One region of the Corynebacterium doosanense CAU 212 genome, then DNA from elsewhere that is predicted to be linked to it. Evidence: riboswitches for the same ligand, from Rfam matches in the RefSeq annotation. Region 1 holds a riboswitch; each other region holds the start of a gene.
The links. A riboswitch is a leader RNA that binds a small molecule or an ion and turns the genes downstream of it on or off. The one in region 1 is predicted to bind thiamine pyrophosphate.
Positions count from the first base shown of each region.

Region 2: it holds a riboswitch for thiamine pyrophosphate, as region 1 does, so the genes downstream of both, CDOO_RS05300 (ECF transporter S component) here and CDOO_RS06365 (3-oxoacyl-ACP reductase) in region 1, are expected to answer to the same signal.
Region 3: it holds a riboswitch for thiamine pyrophosphate, as region 1 does, so the genes downstream of both, thiM (hydroxyethylthiazole kinase) here and CDOO_RS06365 (3-oxoacyl-ACP reductase) in region 1, are expected to answer to the same signal.

Region 1 is NZ_CP006764.1:1,290,306-1,295,511, reverse strand. It holds gene CDOO_RS06385 (nucleoside 2-deoxyribosyltransferase) at 1-333, shown strand, start outside; gene CDOO_RS06380 (thymidylate synthase) at 323-1,330, shown strand; gene CDOO_RS06375 (class I SAM-dependent methyltransferase) at 1,285-2,082, shown strand; gene CDOO_RS06370 (NUDIX hydrolase) at 2,083-2,508, shown strand; TPP riboswitch at 2,644-2,763, shown strand; gene CDOO_RS06365 (3-oxoacyl-ACP reductase) at 2,858-3,634, shown strand; gene CDOO_RS06360 (hypothetical protein) at 3,859-4,062, opposite strand; partial or broken gene CDOO_RS13925 (IS3 family transposase) at 4,059-4,901, opposite strand; gene istA (IS21 family transposase) at 5,065-5,206, shown strand, end outside.
Region 2 is NZ_CP006764.1:1,065,096-1,070,301, forward strand. It holds gene zupT (zinc transporter ZupT) at 1-518, shown strand, start outside; gene CDOO_RS05290 (DUF808 domain-containing protein) at 520-1,506, opposite strand; gene CDOO_RS05295 (DUF2218 domain-containing protein) at 1,663-2,010, shown strand; TPP riboswitch at 2,021-2,133, shown strand; gene CDOO_RS05300 (ECF transporter S component) at 2,128-2,742, shown strand; gene CDOO_RS05305 (ABC transporter ATP-binding protein) at 2,739-4,040, shown strand; gene CDOO_RS05310 (energy-coupling factor transporter transmembrane component T family protein) at 4,037-4,792, shown strand; gene CDOO_RS05315 (nucleoside/nucleotide kinase family protein) at 4,793-5,206, shown strand, end outside.
Region 3 is NZ_CP006764.1:2,306,460-2,311,665, forward strand. It holds gene CDOO_RS11285 (bifunctional hydroxymethylpyrimidine kinase/phosphomethylpyrimidine kinase) at 1-700, opposite strand, end outside; gene thiE (thiamine phosphate synthase) at 703-1,332, opposite strand; gene thiM (hydroxyethylthiazole kinase) at 1,329-2,117, opposite strand; TPP riboswitch at 2,138-2,244, opposite strand; gene CDOO_RS11300 (hypothetical protein) at 2,471-3,001, shown strand; gene CDOO_RS11305 (IS256 family transposase) at 2,891-4,150, opposite strand; gene CDOO_RS11310 (hypothetical protein) at 4,310-4,786, shown strand; gene rlmB (23S rRNA (guanosine(2251)-2'-O)-methyltransferase RlmB) at 4,850-5,206, opposite strand, start outside.

The sequences.
Region 1 (5,206 bases):
GCCCACCGCAGAGAGCACTGGGGCCGTGAGTTCATGGAACCCAGCGAATGCACACGCATCGACTACACGGAGATCGCCGCCTGCGACGTCTTCGTCGCGTTCCCCGGCGCACCGGCATCCCCGGGCACGCACATCGAGATCGGGTGGGCCTCCGCCTGGAACAAACCCATCGTCTTACTCCTCGACGAGGGAGCCGAGTACGCGTTCCTCGTCCGAGGCCTCTCAGCGGTCGCCGACGTCCAGATGATCACCATCGATCCCGAGCAGCCCACCGGACCACGCATCCTCACCGCGATCGAGCACGCGCAGGCAGGAGCCGTCAGTGAAGCCTGAGTATCCCGACCTCCACACGCTCTACCTGGATTCCCTGCGACAGGTCTACACCGGGTTCGAATACCAGAACAGTCCCCGCGGTCAGGACGAACGCGAAATCATCGGCTACACCGCACGCCTGACCAACCCGGCCCGGCGGTACTGCTTGGCCAGGTCTCGTCGGCAGAACATCATCTTCAACTACGCCGAAGCACTGTGGTACCTCTCAGGGAAGAACGACCTCGACTTCATCCGCACCTACGCACCCTCGATGAGCCGGTACAGTCCCGACGGCCTCAGCCTGCCGGGCACCGGGTATGGTCCCAAACTGCTCAGACACGTCGGCGACGAGACTGCGATCGAACGAATCGTGAACATCCTCCGCGAGGATGACCCTGCGAGCAAGCGTGCCGTTCTGCAGATCTTCGACGACTCCGAAGACATCTACCGCCGCAACATCGACGTCTCCTGCACGCTGGCTCTCCAGCTGTTGCGCCGTGAGGACCGTCTGCACATGGTCGCGTTCATGCGCGCCAACGACGCGTACATGGGACTGCTCAACGACACGTTCTCCTTCACGTTCATCCAAGAATTTCTCGCCTCGATGCTGGGCCTGACCCCGGGTGTGTACATCCACAACGTCGGCTCGATCCACATCTACGAAAAAGACCTCACCAAGGTGCACACCCTCCTCGGCGGCGATGATCAGACGATCGTGGAGGAACCCAGCACTCTTCCACGGCTGCCCTCGGGGGCGAGCCTGGACCAGGTGCACCAGGTCCTCGCCCTGGAGAAGTCGATCCGTGCAGACGAGCTCCCAGGCCGCGCACTGGCGACCCTTGATCTTCCGGAAGCGTGGGTCGACATTGTCCGCCTGTTCTGGATCCACCGGCAACTCCAATACCAACGACCAGTCGACCCATCGATTATCGGCGACCTCCATCCCCTCCACCGGGAGCTGGTCGTGAGCCGATGGCCCAGCATCGAAAACGCGCGTGTGAGGGCGGTGCAGCAGTGACGACATCATGGACGACTCCGGCAGTCTCAGCAGGGTTCGATGCCTATGACGACTATGTCGAAAACCGACTGGCTTATACCCCGCTCGTCAATGACCTCCAAACTGCTTGCGGCCGAGGGGGGATCGTGCTCGATTATGGGTGCGGCAGCGGAAAAGTCTCACGACGCCTCCTCGACGCCGGAGCCGCAGCACAGGTCGTCGGAGTCGACATCAGCACCGACATGATCACCCTCGCCCGGGCGCAGACCCCGCAACCGGCCGCGCGATTCCACACCATCGACAGCGGCCACGTTCCCTACCCGGATGACACATTCGATGCGATCGTGTGCTGCTTCGTATTCATCAACGTGCCCACACGCGAGGAACTGAGAGCGATCGCCCGCGAGCTCGCCCGAGTGCTTACACCGACCGGCAGACTCTTCATCGTCGATAGCAACCCGGCGGCCACAGGAGTACCGTTCCCGACCTTCCGCAGCGGCGAGCCCGGCAGAGGCTACCGTGACGGAGACGAACGCAAGGTCAGCTTGCAGATCCCCGGCACCGGGATCCTCGAGCTTGTCGACCGGCACTGGTTCATCAGCACCTACGAGGCGGTGCTGACCGAGGCCGGCTTCACAGTCGACAAGGTCACCGACCGCGGAGCACAAACCGTAGAGGACGTCGGCTCCCAGGCACCTATCGACCATCCACCGTTCATGCAGATCACAGCCCACCTCCAAGACCACTCCGAGTCGACGATCGGGGCGGGGTAGATGACGCGCGACGCTTCCTACCCGAAGCCGGCGACGCTGGCGGCAGTGGTCCGAAAAGGACGTGTACTCCTTATCCGGCGTGCCCACATGCCCGACGCCGAGCGCTGGGCATTCCCCGGGGGCAAGATCGAACCCGGCGAGACCCTGACCGCCGCGACCGCGCGCGAACTCGCCGAGGAAACAGGAGTCCTCGCCACACCCGGTGATGTCTTCGATGCTGTCGACGTCATCGATGCCGACCACAATCTGCATTACGTCCTGATCGCAGTGCTCTGCCGATGGGAACGAGGGGAACCGGTCCCGGACGATGACGCACTCGAAGCGGCATGGTTCACCCTCGAGGAAATGGCTGCGATACCGGTCGCGGAAACATTCAACGTCCGCGCTATCGCCCAAACCGCGCTCGAGCTGGAACGCAAGCAATAGGAACACTCAAGAAGCCAGAATGCCCATTTGCCGGATAGCACGTAGTGATATCAGGTGTTCTGTGACAGCGATTCCAGTAACGAAGAATCAGGCCGTCCGAAGCTTGTGGAGAGTGTGGTTTCCGTGATGTGATGGTGGCGTGACACGGGGCGCCGCCCGTTCCAGCTTTCGAGCACGGGACGTGGTCGGCTGAGATGACACCCGTTGAACCTGATCCAGTTAGCACTGGCGAAGGGAATGTCCGGACTTTCACCCGCCGACAATGTTGGCGGTGTCAGCGCACCGAAGAGCAACTTTCGCTCTTCGGTGCGCACGGGTTGCCTTCGCCTCGATATCGAGAGGCATACACATGGCACACACTATTCTCCCCCTCACCGAGCAGATCGTCCTCGTCACCGGCGGCGCCCGCGGACTCGGAGCTGCGATCACTCGCGCGTTCCTGGCCCAGGGTGCGCGAGTGGTCATCGACTACCACACCTCCCAGGACGCCGCGGAGGACCTCGCCGCCGCCCACCCCGGAAAGGCGATCGCAATCCGGGCTGATGTCCGCGACCGCGCCCAGGTCGATGGCCTCGTCGCTGAGGCCGCCGATCGCTTTGGCGGTCCGATCACCACGGTCGTGAACAACGCGCTGGCTGACTTCTCCTTCAACGGCGACGCCCGCTCCCACGCGGACCAGATCTCCTACGAGGAGATCACCGCACAGTTCACCGGCTCCGTGCATGGGCCTCTCAACGTCATCCAGGCCACCCTTCCCGGCATGGTCGAGGCGGGCTTCGGCCGGATCGTCAACATCGGTACGAACCTCTTCCAGCACCCCGTCGTGCCCTACCACGACTACACCGCGGCGAAAGCAGCGCTGCTGTCCCTGACACGCACCTTCGCCGACGATCTCGGCCCGCAGGCCATCACGGTGAACATGGTCTCCGGGGGGCTGCTGCTGACCACCGACGCCTCGGCGGCGACCCCTGAGGCGGTCTTCGAGGGCATCGCCGCGGGCACCCCGCTGCGGGCGGTTACGACGCCGGATCAGCTCGCCGACCCAGTCGTATTCTTCGCTTCCCCGTGGGCCAGGGGTGTGACGGGTCAGAACCTCATCGTCGACGGCGGACTCGTCAAGGGGTGAGCGGCGTGGAAGGCAAGCAGGCCCACTTCAACCTCTTCATCCACGGTGTCGGTCATCGCAGCGCGGCCTGGTGGTCACCGCCACGTCGTGCAGCGCAACGACCGACTGCGCCTCGTCCCTGAACACCGTGACCACGCCTCTCTCATCTCACTCTTCGTTTAAGCAGAGCCCCTGCAGAAGCCCCGTTCATTCCCTTGACGGACACGCCGTCAACACCCTTCGGTCTAGATTTCTGGGGCGCTCTTCTCTCCGTGGGCTCGGAGCATGCCGAAGGCGACGAGGCCCGCCGCGAGCACGGTCAGAGCGATTCCGCCCCAGGTGACCGCGAGTCGGAACTCCGCGGTCTGCTCGGTCGGCCAGGCCGATGCGGTGAGGTGCCCGGTGAAGATGGGGGTCTGCTGCACGTTTAGGTGACAATTGTTAGTCACGCCGCGAGGGCGACGTCCTTGGTCATGATGGCCTCGAATTCGATCGGGGTCAAACGTCCCAGACGGGCCTGCCGTCGTCGGCGGTGATAGGTCCTCTCGATCCAGGTCACGATCGCGATCCTCAGTTGCTCACGCGTGATCCAGGAACCCCGATCAAGGACGTTCTTCTGCAGGAGAGAGAAGAACGATTCCATCGCAGCATTGTCGCCGCTCGAACCCACCCTGCCCATAGAACCGACCATGTCGTGGCCGGCCAGAGCACGCAGGAACTTCCGGCTTCGAAACTGAGATCCTCTGTCCGAATGGACCACGCAACCGACGACGTCACCGCGCATCTGGACCGCGTTCTCAAGTGCTTGGACAGCCAGGCGGGACTTCATCCTGGAGTCGATGGAGTACCCGACGATGCGCCGGCTGAAGGCGTCTTTGATCGCACAGCAGTAGAGCTTGCCTTCCGCGGTTCCGTGTTCCGTGATGTCCACGAGCCAGAGTTCATTCGCCCGCGTCGCAGCGAACACATGCCGGGTACGACCATGCTCATCGACCACGGCGCAGAGATCGTCATGGGCGGGCGGACCAGGATTCTTCCCGTTCTTGGCCCGTTTCTTCCCGAACACGGACCACCAGCCATTGCTCGAGGTGATCCGCCACGCGGTCCGGTCGGCCATCGGCTCACCCACATCGCGTGCTTCGTCGGCGAGGAGGCGGTGCCCAAACTCGGGGTCATCCTTGTGGGCGTCGAACAGCGCGTTCGCGCGATACGCCTCGACCACCTCGTTCGGGGTGACGGGGTCAGCCAGCCACCGGTAGTAGGGCTGGCGGGAGAGCTTGAGCACCCGACTGAATATTCGCTTTACTGGGGTCCACCGGTCGCGTGTCCGGGGGCCGGCAGGCTGAGGACGGGTTCGTAGGCGTCGGGGCCACTCGTGGTGCGGTCGGGGGCCACCACGCTTACGCTCCTCCCGCCGTGTGTATAGGGCACACGGCGGAAGGAGCAAGCCAATGGTACGAAAGATCAGAGCGAAGCTGATACTGCAGCTACGCTCCGAGGGCCTGTCCGGACGCACGATCGCCGCGTCGCAGGGCATGTCCCGAAAAAGCATCACCGCGGTACTGGAAGCCGCCGACACCGCGGGTGTGAGCT
Region 2 (5,206 bases), 230 kb from region 1:
ACCGGCTGGTTCCCGAATCCATCAATCCCCACGAGCCGTCCACCACCGAGGGCGCCGAGCGGCAGGCGCGCATGGCCAAGGCCGGAATAATGACCGCGATCGCACTGGCCATCCACAATTTCCCGGAGGGCTTTGCGACGTTCGTCTCCGGCCTCACCAGTCTTTCCGTGGCCCTGCCGATCGTCGTGGCCATCGCCATCCACAACATTCCGGAGGGCATCGCCGTGGCCGTTCCCATCCGCGAGGCCACCGGTTCGCGGAAGAAGGCCTTCTGGATCGCCACGCTCTCCGGCTTCGCCGAACCCGCGGGCGCGCTCATCGGATTCCTGCTGCTCATGCCCTTCATGGGCCCGGCCACGCTGGGGCTGACCTTCGCCGCGGTCGCCGGCGTGATGGTGTTCATCTGTCTCGACGAGCTGTTGCCCACCGCCGTGAAATCCGGCAGCCACCACACCGCGATCTACGGGCTGATCGGCGGAATGGCGCTCATGGCGGTGTCGCTGCTGCTGTTTATCTGAGTCAGTTCGAGCTGGCCGCGGTGGAGCCCGAGCCCGATCCCACCGCCGCGTTGGCGGCGTGCTCGCCGTCGGCCTTCTTGCCGGGCAGCAGTGCCTTGACCCCTTCGATGACCGCGTAGGCGACCAGGCCCCAGAGCAGGCCGACCACCAGGGACGCGCCCGTGTTCACCAGCCAGCCGAGCGCCCCGCCGCCGGCGGCCTCCTCCCAGTGGTGGATCGTCTCGTACGGCCAGGACCACAGGCCCACGGTGTCGACACCCTGGACGATGATGTGCCCGCCGACCCACAGCATGGCGAAGGTGCCCACGATGCCGATGGTCCCCAGGATGATAGGCATGGCCTTGACCAGCCCGCGGCCCAGGCCCGGGGCGTTGCCGCGTTTGATCATGCCCAGGCCGATGTCGTCGAGCTTGACCAGCAGGCCCACCGCGCCATAGACGGCGATGGTGATGACGATGGCCACGAGGATGAGCACGATCACCCGGGTCCAGAACGCCTCCTCGACGATGCCGTTCATGGCGATCACCATGATCTCCGCCGAGAGGATGAGGTCGGTGGTGATGGCGCCGCGGACGAGCTTGTCCTCGGCCTCCTCGCCGGACTCCTGCACCGGGGTGTCGTGGGAACCGTGCCCGGTGAACAGGCCGATGACCTTGTGCGCGCCCTCGTAGCAGAGGTACGTGCCGCCGATCATGAGGATCGGGGTGAGCGACCACGGTGCCAGCCAGCTGAGCAGCAGCAGGATCGGCAGGATGATGATGAGTTTGTTGCGCAGGGAGCCCTTGGTGATGCGCCAGATCATCGGCAGCTCGCGGGCCGGTTTTGCACCCTCGAGGTAACCCGGGGTGACGGCGGCGTCGTCGATGACCACGCCGGCGGACTTTGCCGTGGTCTTGCCCACCAGGGCACCCACGTCATCGGTGCTCGCTGCGGCGGTTCGGGCGATGAGCGCTACGTCGTCAAGCAGGGCAAGCAGACCGCCAGCCATAGGGGGACCTTCCGGGTGAGGGGGAGTGAACGCCCCCGAGACTAGCCCACGGCCAGAGCCGGAGCCCATGACGATCGCGATGAGAGGAGCAAACGGGCGTCGACACGCGGCGGCACACTTTGGCCTTCCGTCTCCTGCGGTCCTAGGCTGGCAGGAATGACCACCTCCTCCACCGCCCGCGTGTCCACGTCCCGCCCGGCGCGCTACGGCAAGCAGCTGGCGTCCCATTTCTCCCGGAAGGCCGAGGCGCGCTGGGACGGCGAGGAAGGCCGCGGCGCGGTGACGTTCCCCGAGGAGCTCGGCTGGGGTGAGCTGGAGATGATCGCCGGCGAGAACGTGCTGCTGCTGCAGCTGGAGACCCGGGAGGAACGCCTCGACCGGCTGGAGGAGGTCGTGGGCACGCACCTCGTGCGCTTCGGCGCCCACGACGAACTCACCGTCGAGTGGAAGCGCCAGGGGGGAACCGAGGGGACCCGTTGGCGTAGCGATAACTCCGGCGTATAAACTTCCCCTCACACATCACCACGGGTGCCCCGGTGAAACTCCGGCGCTGAGATGTCTGCACAGATGAACCGTTGAACCTGATCCGGTTAATACCGGCGATAGGAAGGGTCTTTTTTCATGTCCAATAAATCCTGGCGTGTCATCGACATCGTCACCGCAGCTGTCCTCGGCATCGCCTGCGGACTCATCTTCTGGGTGTGGAACATCATCGGCTACGCCGGTTTCACCGCCCTGGACACCTTCACCCCCGGCTTCGGCGGGCTGGTCGTAGGAATCTGGCTGCTCGGCGGCGTGCTCGGCGGGCTGATCATCCGCAAGCCGGGCGCGGCGCTGCTTGTCGAGGTCATCGCGGCCATCACCTCCGCCGTGCTGGGCAACCAGTGGGGCATCACCACCCTCTACTCCGGCATCGCGCAGGGGCTCGGCGCGGAGCTTGTCTTTGCGGTCTTCGCGTATCGACGTTTCTCCCTCCCCATCGCCGGCCTCGCCGGCCTGGCTTCCGGAGTGGGCGCCGTCATCCTCGAGCTCTTCCTCAGCGGCAACCTCGCCCGCTCCCTGGAGTTCAACCTCATCTACCTCGCCTGCGTTTGTGTGTCCGGCCTGGTGCTGGCCGGATTCCTCGGTCACGCACTGGTCTCGGCGCTGGCGCGCACCGGGGTGCTCGACCGCTTCGGCCCGGGCCGAGAGCTGCGCAATGCCGGTGATCTCCGGGAGCCCCGCCGCGCCGAATGAGTGCCCTGACCTTGACCGGCGTGGGCTACCGCCACGCCTCCCGCTCCACCGACGCGCTCTCCGGGGTCGACCTCACCGCCCAGGAGGGGGAGATTGTCCTGCTCACCGGGGACTCCGGCTCGGGCAAGTCGACCCTGCTCCACGCCGTCGCGGGCGTACTGGGCGATGAGGAGGACGGCCATCTCACCGGGGAGATCGCCGTCGACGGGCCCGTGGGCATGGTCCTGCAGGACCCCGACTCCCAGGTCATCTCGGCCCGGGTCGGCGACGACGTCGCGTTCGGAGCGGAGAACCTCCGGGTACCCCGCGAAGAGATCTGGCCGCGGGTCGAACGAGCGTTAGCGCAGGTGGGACTGGACCTGCCGTTCGATCACCCGACCGCGCAACTCTCCGGGGGACAGAAGCAGCGCCTCGCTCTGGCTGGCGTGCTGGCCATGGGCGCGCGGGTCATCCTGCTCGACGAACCCACCGCCAACCTCGACCCCGCCGGACGACAGGCCGTGGTCGACGCCGTGGGCGTGCTCGCCCGCGACACCGGGGCCACGGTCATCATCGCCGAGCACCGGGCGCACCACTGGCTGGCCCTCAACCCCACGCTCTACCGGCTCAGCCCCGGAGGGATACAGCGCCTGGAGCGGCTGCCCGATCCCCCCGAGGTCCCGCTCGCGCCGGGCACCACCAACGCCCCGGTCGCCTGGGCCAGGGACCTGCTCACCCAGTGGGGCCCGCCGCGCGCCGTGTCCATTCCCGGGGCCGCGTCCACGGTCATCACCGGGGCCAACGGCACGGGCAAGTCCACCTTCGCCGCCACGCTCGGCGGGCTCATCGCCCCGCGCTCCGGCGAGCTCGACTACGCCGAGAGCATCCGACGTGGCCAGAAGGGGCCGAGTCACAAGTGGCGTTCGAGTGCGCTCGCCGCGCGCATCGGCCAGGTGTTCCAGGATCCCGAGCATCAGTTCGCCTTCCGCTCGGTGCGCGAGGAGCTGGCGGCGACGGGGGCGTCGGCAACGAGCGTCGATACGCTGCTGGAACGCCTGCGCCTGGCTCATCTCGCGGCGGCCAATCCCTTCACGCTCTCCGGCGGGGAGAAGCGGCGGCTGTCCGTGGCCACCGCGCTCATCACCGAGCCCGCGTTGCTCATCTGCGACGAACCCACCTTCGGGCAGGACGACGCCGGCTTCCTCGAGATGATCGCGCTGTTCCGCGAGCTCACCGAGGCCGGGCGCACGGTCGTCTCTGTCACCCACGACGAGCTGTTCCGCCGCGCCCTGGGAGACGTGGAGGTGGAGCTGACATGAACCTGCTCTCCGGGGTCAATCCCGTGTCCCGGGTGCTCGCGCTCGCGCTGCTGACCACCCCGCTGCTGCTCAGTGTCGACGTGGTCTCCGCCGCGGTAGTGCTCGTGGCCACCGTTGTCCTCGCTCCGCTGTGCGGGGTCGGACCGCTGCGCCTGCTCCGACGCGCGTGGCCGCTGCTCATCGCCGCCCCGCTGGCCGCGGTGTCCATGGCGCTGTTCGGCAACCCCCGCGGCGAGTCCTACCTCCAGTTCGGACTCTTCCACGTCACCGACAACTCCCTCAGCCTCGCCGCCGCGATCCTCGTGCGTGTGCTCGCCATCGGCGTTCCGGTGGTGGTGCTCATGGTGGACATCGACCCCACCGAGCTTGGCGACGGCCTCGCCCAGGTCCTGCGCCTGCCCGCGCGTTTCGTCGTGGCCACGATCGCCGCGGTGCGCCTCATCGGTCTGCTGCGCGATGACCTTGCCGGGCTGCGCCGGGCCCGCCGCGCCCGGGGTCTGGCCGACCGCACCGGACCGCGCTACCTGTTCTCCCTGGCCTTCGGCTTGCTGGTCTCCGCCCTGCGGCGCGCGGGCAAACTCTCCACCGCGATGGAGGCCCGCGGCTTTGGGGCGACGGAGCGCACGTGGGCGCGTGAGTCGCGCCTGCATCCCCGGGACGGGGCGCTGCTGGTCGTGTCGGCCCTGCTGGGCGTGGGGGCGATCGCCGTGGCAGTGTGGACCGGCCACTTCCGTTTCCTGGGGGTGGGCTGAATGCGCCGGTTTGTCCTCATCGACGGGCCCTCCGGCTCCGGCAAGACCACCTTCGCCGGGGAGCTCTCCCGGGAAACCGGGCTCACGGTCGTGCACCTCGACGACTTCTACCCGGGCTGGTACGGGCTACTGGCGGCCTCGAAGATGGTCGCCGAGGATGTGCTCCATCCCTCGCGCCCCGGCTTTCGGCGCTGGGACTGGGAGAAGAACGAACCGGGGGAGTGGGTCGCGCTGGACCCCGACGCCAGCTACATCATCGAGGGGGTTGGCGCGGTGACCTCCCGCAACATCGCCGCTGCCCGCGCGCTCGGGGATGTGCGCACCTTCCGCATCGAGGCGGATGCCGGGGAACGCAAGCGCCGCGCACTGGCCCGGGATCCCGGTTTCGCGCGCTGGTGGCAGGTCTGGGCTGAG
Region 3 (5,206 bases), 1.0 Mb from region 1:
TCGCCCAGCGCACTGCGGTCTCCGGGTCCTCACCGCCCGCCAGCTGGGTGGCCAGGGCGGACGAGAGTGAGCAGCCCGTTCCGTGCGAGGCGGTCGTCCGCACGACGGGCGAGGGAACGTGGACGAGGACCCCGCGGGCGTCGATAAGCGAGTTTCCCCGGTCCTCACCGGGGAGGTGGCCGCCCTTGGCCAGTACCAGGGCCCGGGTTCGTTCCGCCAGCTCCCGGGCCTGCCGGTCCGCCTCCTCCCGGGTCTGCGCGGGCTCGGCCTTCGTGAGCATGGCCAGCTCGTCGAGGTTGGGGGTGATCACGCTCGCCCGCTCGAGCAGGCCCGCCGAGACCCCGGAGGCGAGGGTGTCCCCGGAGATGGCCACCATCACGGGGTCGACGACCACGGGAATGTCCCGGCCCAGCTCATCGAGCCATTCGACGACCACCCGAGCGCAATCCTCGTCGGCGAGCATGCCGATCTTGACTGCGTCGATCTCGACGTCGTCGGACACGGCGAGCAGCTGTGCCCGGAGAAAGTCCGGATCCGGGGTGTGCACCTCGCGCACACCGTGGGTGTTCTGCGCGACCAGGGAGGTGACCACGGCCATGCCGTAGCCCCCCGCGGCCGCGATCGACTTCAGGTCGGCCTGGATGCCGGCGCCGCCGGTCGGGTCGGTGCCAGCGATGGACAGTACGCGGGGAATGCTCATGGTCACGCCTCTTTCAGTTCTCGGGCTGCCGCCTTCGGGTCGGCGGCGGCCATGATTGCGGACACCACGCAGGCGCCGACAGCGCTGGTGGATCGAACATCGTTGATGGTCTCGGCGGTGATGCCACCGATGCCCACGGCGGGAATACCGTGCTCGGCTGCGCGCGTTGCGAGCCGGTCGAGCCCCTCGATACCCAGGGCTGGCCCGGCATCGAGTTTGGTGGAGGTGGGAAAGACCGGCCCGATCCCGAGAAGATCCGGGCGGGTCTCCGACATGACTGCGGCGTCGACCTCGGCCTCCGTGCCGGCCGACAACCCGATGAGCAGGTCAGGGCCGAGCGCCTCCCGCGCCTGGGCCACCGACCCGTCCGCCTGGCCGATGTGCACGTGGAAACCGTGTCGGGCGGCGAGGTGAACCCGGTCGTTGACAAACACGGGCACCCCGGCCGGGCGGGCGATCTCGCCGACGGCCAACAGGAGGCGGGTGAAGGTCTTGTCGTCGATAAGCTTGTCCCGGACCTGGACCACCGTCACGCCCCCGTTGATGGCCTCGGCGACCACCGCCGGAACCCGGTCGACGCCGCCTGCCTGGGCGGAATCGGTGACGAGGTAGAGGCTGTAGTCGATGCTCATTCCCCCTCCTCGATCTCGCAGAGTGCGGGCAGGGCATTGGAGCCGTTGTACAGCGCGTCAATCCAGGCGTTGCGGAAACTACCGGGGCCGGCGGAGACCTTGGCCGCCAGAGCCCCCGCGCCGGAGAAGGCCACGTGGGCGGCCGCGGCCCCGTCGTACGGGTTGCCGGCGGCGACGCAGTAGGCTGCCGTGACCGCGCCGAGGGAGCAACCCGTGCCGATGACCAGTGCCATCAGCTCGTCACCGCCGGTGATCCTGGTGACCCGTCCCCCGGAGACGATGATGTCGGTTGGGCCCGAGATCGCCACGACCCCGCCGGTGAGCGCGGCCAGGGCGCGCCCCGCCTCGAGCGCGGACTCGGGATCGTCCGTGGAATCGACCCCGCGCCCGCCCTGGGCGTCGCTCCCCTCGTGGGCCACGTGCAGGTTGCGCACCTCGGAGGCATTGCCGCGGATCACCGTGGGCTTCTGGTCGAGCAGCTCCACCGCGAAGCGGGTGCGCACGCCCAGGCCGCCGACGGCCACCGGATCCAGCACCCAGGGAATGTTGCGCCTGCGGGCCTGGGCGACCGCCGAGCGCATGGCCTCGAGGACCGGCGGATCCGGATTGCCGACGTTGATGAGCACCGCATCTGCGGCGGCCGCGAACTCGCCTGCCTCCTCGGGGTGGCTCACCATCGCGGGTGCGGCCCCTGCCGCGAGCAGGACGTTGGCGGTGATTTCCTGAACCACCGAGTTGGTCAAACAGTGGACCAACGGTGCAGAGTGCCGAACATCGTCGTGAATTTCTTGAAAAACCGTGCGCGAAAAAACCACAGTCACATTCCCTTCGCCAGTGCGAACTAGAGCAGGTTCTACGGGTCTGATCTCAGCCCCCGGTCATATGCGACCGGGTGCACCCCGTGTGAGTGATTTCGACGATAGCAGAAACCAGGGGCGTGACGGCAAGGTTCTGCCCCTCCTGGGGGTAGCCGGGCCGCCGGTACCCGACGACCTGTCGGGTGACAGTCCAGACATCTGGACGACCGTCCACTATCAGGGGTGCCTCGGCTGGGAATTTGCAATGCACCACGCACATCGGTCCTGCGCATTCCACGCTGTCCACATAAATTCACGTTTCCCAGAGAGAGGTACCCGTTGTGAGCAACCCCTACGATCCATCCGGCAACGACCCGGGCGGCCAGCAGCCCTACGGTCAGCAATCCAGCGGCGATCACCCATACGGTCAGAAGTCCTACGGCCAGGACCCTTACGGCCAGCAGCCTTACGGCCAGGACACCTACGGGTACGCTCACAACCCCCAGAACCAGCAGTATGCGGCCGCGCCCGCCGCTGGAAAGTTCGATGCCGTTCAGAGCATCAGCTACGGATTCAAGGCGTTCGTCGAATCCTGGACCACCTGGGTCGGCGCGTTCGCGCTCCTCGTCGTAGCCACGATCGTTTTTCTCGGCATACTGATGGTCCCGCTCTTCGCCATCGCCGCGGCGCCCAGCGACACCAGCGCCGATGTTCCGATGGATAGTGCCCCGTGGCGTGGTGGAATTCGGATCGGTGTCTGGTCAGTCGCAGTGATCAACGAGTTCCGTGGGTTGATCATAACCACTACCGGTGTCGAGGGCTTGTTGCTTGGCGGCGATGACGGCTCGGAGCTCAGCCATCGAGGTGTCTGACAGGTAGCGGCGGCCGACTTGCCATTCGTCGTGTTGGTCGATGACCACCGAGGTTGCCAGCCGTAGGAACGCGGCCGGGTTGGGGAAGATCTCCACGACGTCAGCACGGCGCTTGATCTCCTTGTTCAGCCGCTCGATCGGGTTGTTGGACCAGATCTTCTGCCAGTGCCCTTTCGGGAATGCGGTGAAGGCCAGCACGTCGGTCTTGGCCTCCCGCATCATCGCTATGACCTTGGGGAACGAGTCGGCGAACGTGTCGGTGACCTGGTCCCACTGTGCGGCCACGTCAGCGGGGTCGGTGTGGGCGAAGATCGTCTTCACGGCGGCGGTCACCGCGGGGGCGTGCTTGGACGCGACAGCGCCGTGCAGGTTGCGCATGAAGTGCACCCGGCAGCGCTGCCACGCAGCCCCGACGAACTGCTGCGCCACGGCCGCTTTCAGGCCCGCGTGGGCATCGGAGATGACCAGGTGCACCCCGGTCAGGCCGCGGGCCTTGAGCGAGAGCAGGAAGTCCGACCAGAACTCATAGGATTCGCTGTCCCCGACGGCGGTGCCGAGCACTTCGCGGGTGCCGTCGACGGAGACTCCGGTGGCCACGACCAGGGCGTGCGAGACCACGTGCGCACCGATCCGAACCTTGCAGAACGTGGCGTCGGCGAACACGTACGGGAACTGGGTGTGCGCCAGCGTGCGGGTGCGAAACGCCTCCACCTCGGCGTCGAGGTCAGCGCAGATGCGAGAGACCTCGGATTTGGAGATGCCGGTGTCAACGCCGAGTGCGCGAACCAGGTCGTCGACCCCGCGGGTGGACACGCCGTGCACGTAGGCCTGCATGATCACCGCGTACAGGGCCCGGTCGACCCGGCGGCGACGCTCGAGCAGGGCCGGGAAGAACGAACCCGAGCGCAGCTTCGGGATGCGGGCCTCGATATCACCGGCTGGCGTGGAGACCGTCTTGGTGCGGTGCCCGTTGCGGTGGGTTGTGCGGCCCTCTGAGCGCTCGTAACGGTCGGCCCCGATCTTGGTGGCGGCCTCGGCCTCGATCAGCGCTTGCAGGCCGGCACGGACCAGCTCGGCGAACATCGCCTGCGGGTCCGCGGACAGCAGTGCATCCAACTGGGCGTGTACGCCAGAATGGGAGTGGGTCATCGCGTGGTGTGTCCTTACTGTGAGCTACTTGGCGGTAACTCATTGACCACTACGCGATGGCCAACCCCCTTGGCGGGCCAACACACCGCTGTCAGCCCAAAGCCCAGCCCCCAAACCCCACCACTCCAAGGGACTTACCCTTCCGAGTCGGCCGGCCTCGTGATCTTCCTCATCCTGGCGACGATTCTCTTCATTGTTTTTTGCGTAATCTTCCAGCTCAACGCAGCACGCAACGCCGTCCAGGTCGTCCAGGGAGAATCCATCACCCTGCGCGACTTCTGGCGTCTCGACGGCCTGGGCACCCCCATCCTTGTCAGCCTGGTCATCTTCCTTCTCGCCTGTTTAGGCGCGCTGGTCGCCGTCGGAAGCATCGTGGTCGCCGTCGTCTTCCAGTTCGCGTACGTGGCTGCGTTCGCCTCCCGCCAAGCGACTGTCGGTTCGGTCCTCGGATCCTCGTGGGAGGTCTTCAAGAACAACGTCGACCAGGCGATCCTGCTGTTCATCCTCTGCTACCTGCTTAATCTCGCGGGTGGCTTCGTCATCATCGGCATGGTTGTGACCGCACCGGTGGTCTTGCTGGCGCAGGCGCACGCCTACCTCGTCGGTATTCAGGCTCCGGTCAAACCCCGAACCTAAACAGAAAAAGGTGTTGCCCGGCCCGATTTCCCGGACCGGGCAACACCCGTTTCGGCGGGAGGACTAGCCAGCCACCCGGCGCTGCCGCGCGAACTCACTGAGCACCACGCCGGCTGCGACGGACGCGTTGAGTGATTCCACCCAGTCCGTCGTGGGCACGGACATGATGACGTCGCAGGTCTCGCTCACCAGGCGGGAAATTCCCTTGCCCTCGGAGCCGACGACGATGACCACGGGATCCGTGCCGCCGTCGTAGGTGTCCAGGGTGTGCTCGCCGCCGGCGTCGAGGCCGACGACCTGGTAGCCGTTCTTCTGGAACTCTTTGAGCACACGCACGAGGTTGGTCTCGCGCGCGACGGGCAGCCTTGCCGCGGTGCCCGCGGAGGTGCGCCACGCCACTGCGGTGACCGATGCCGAGCG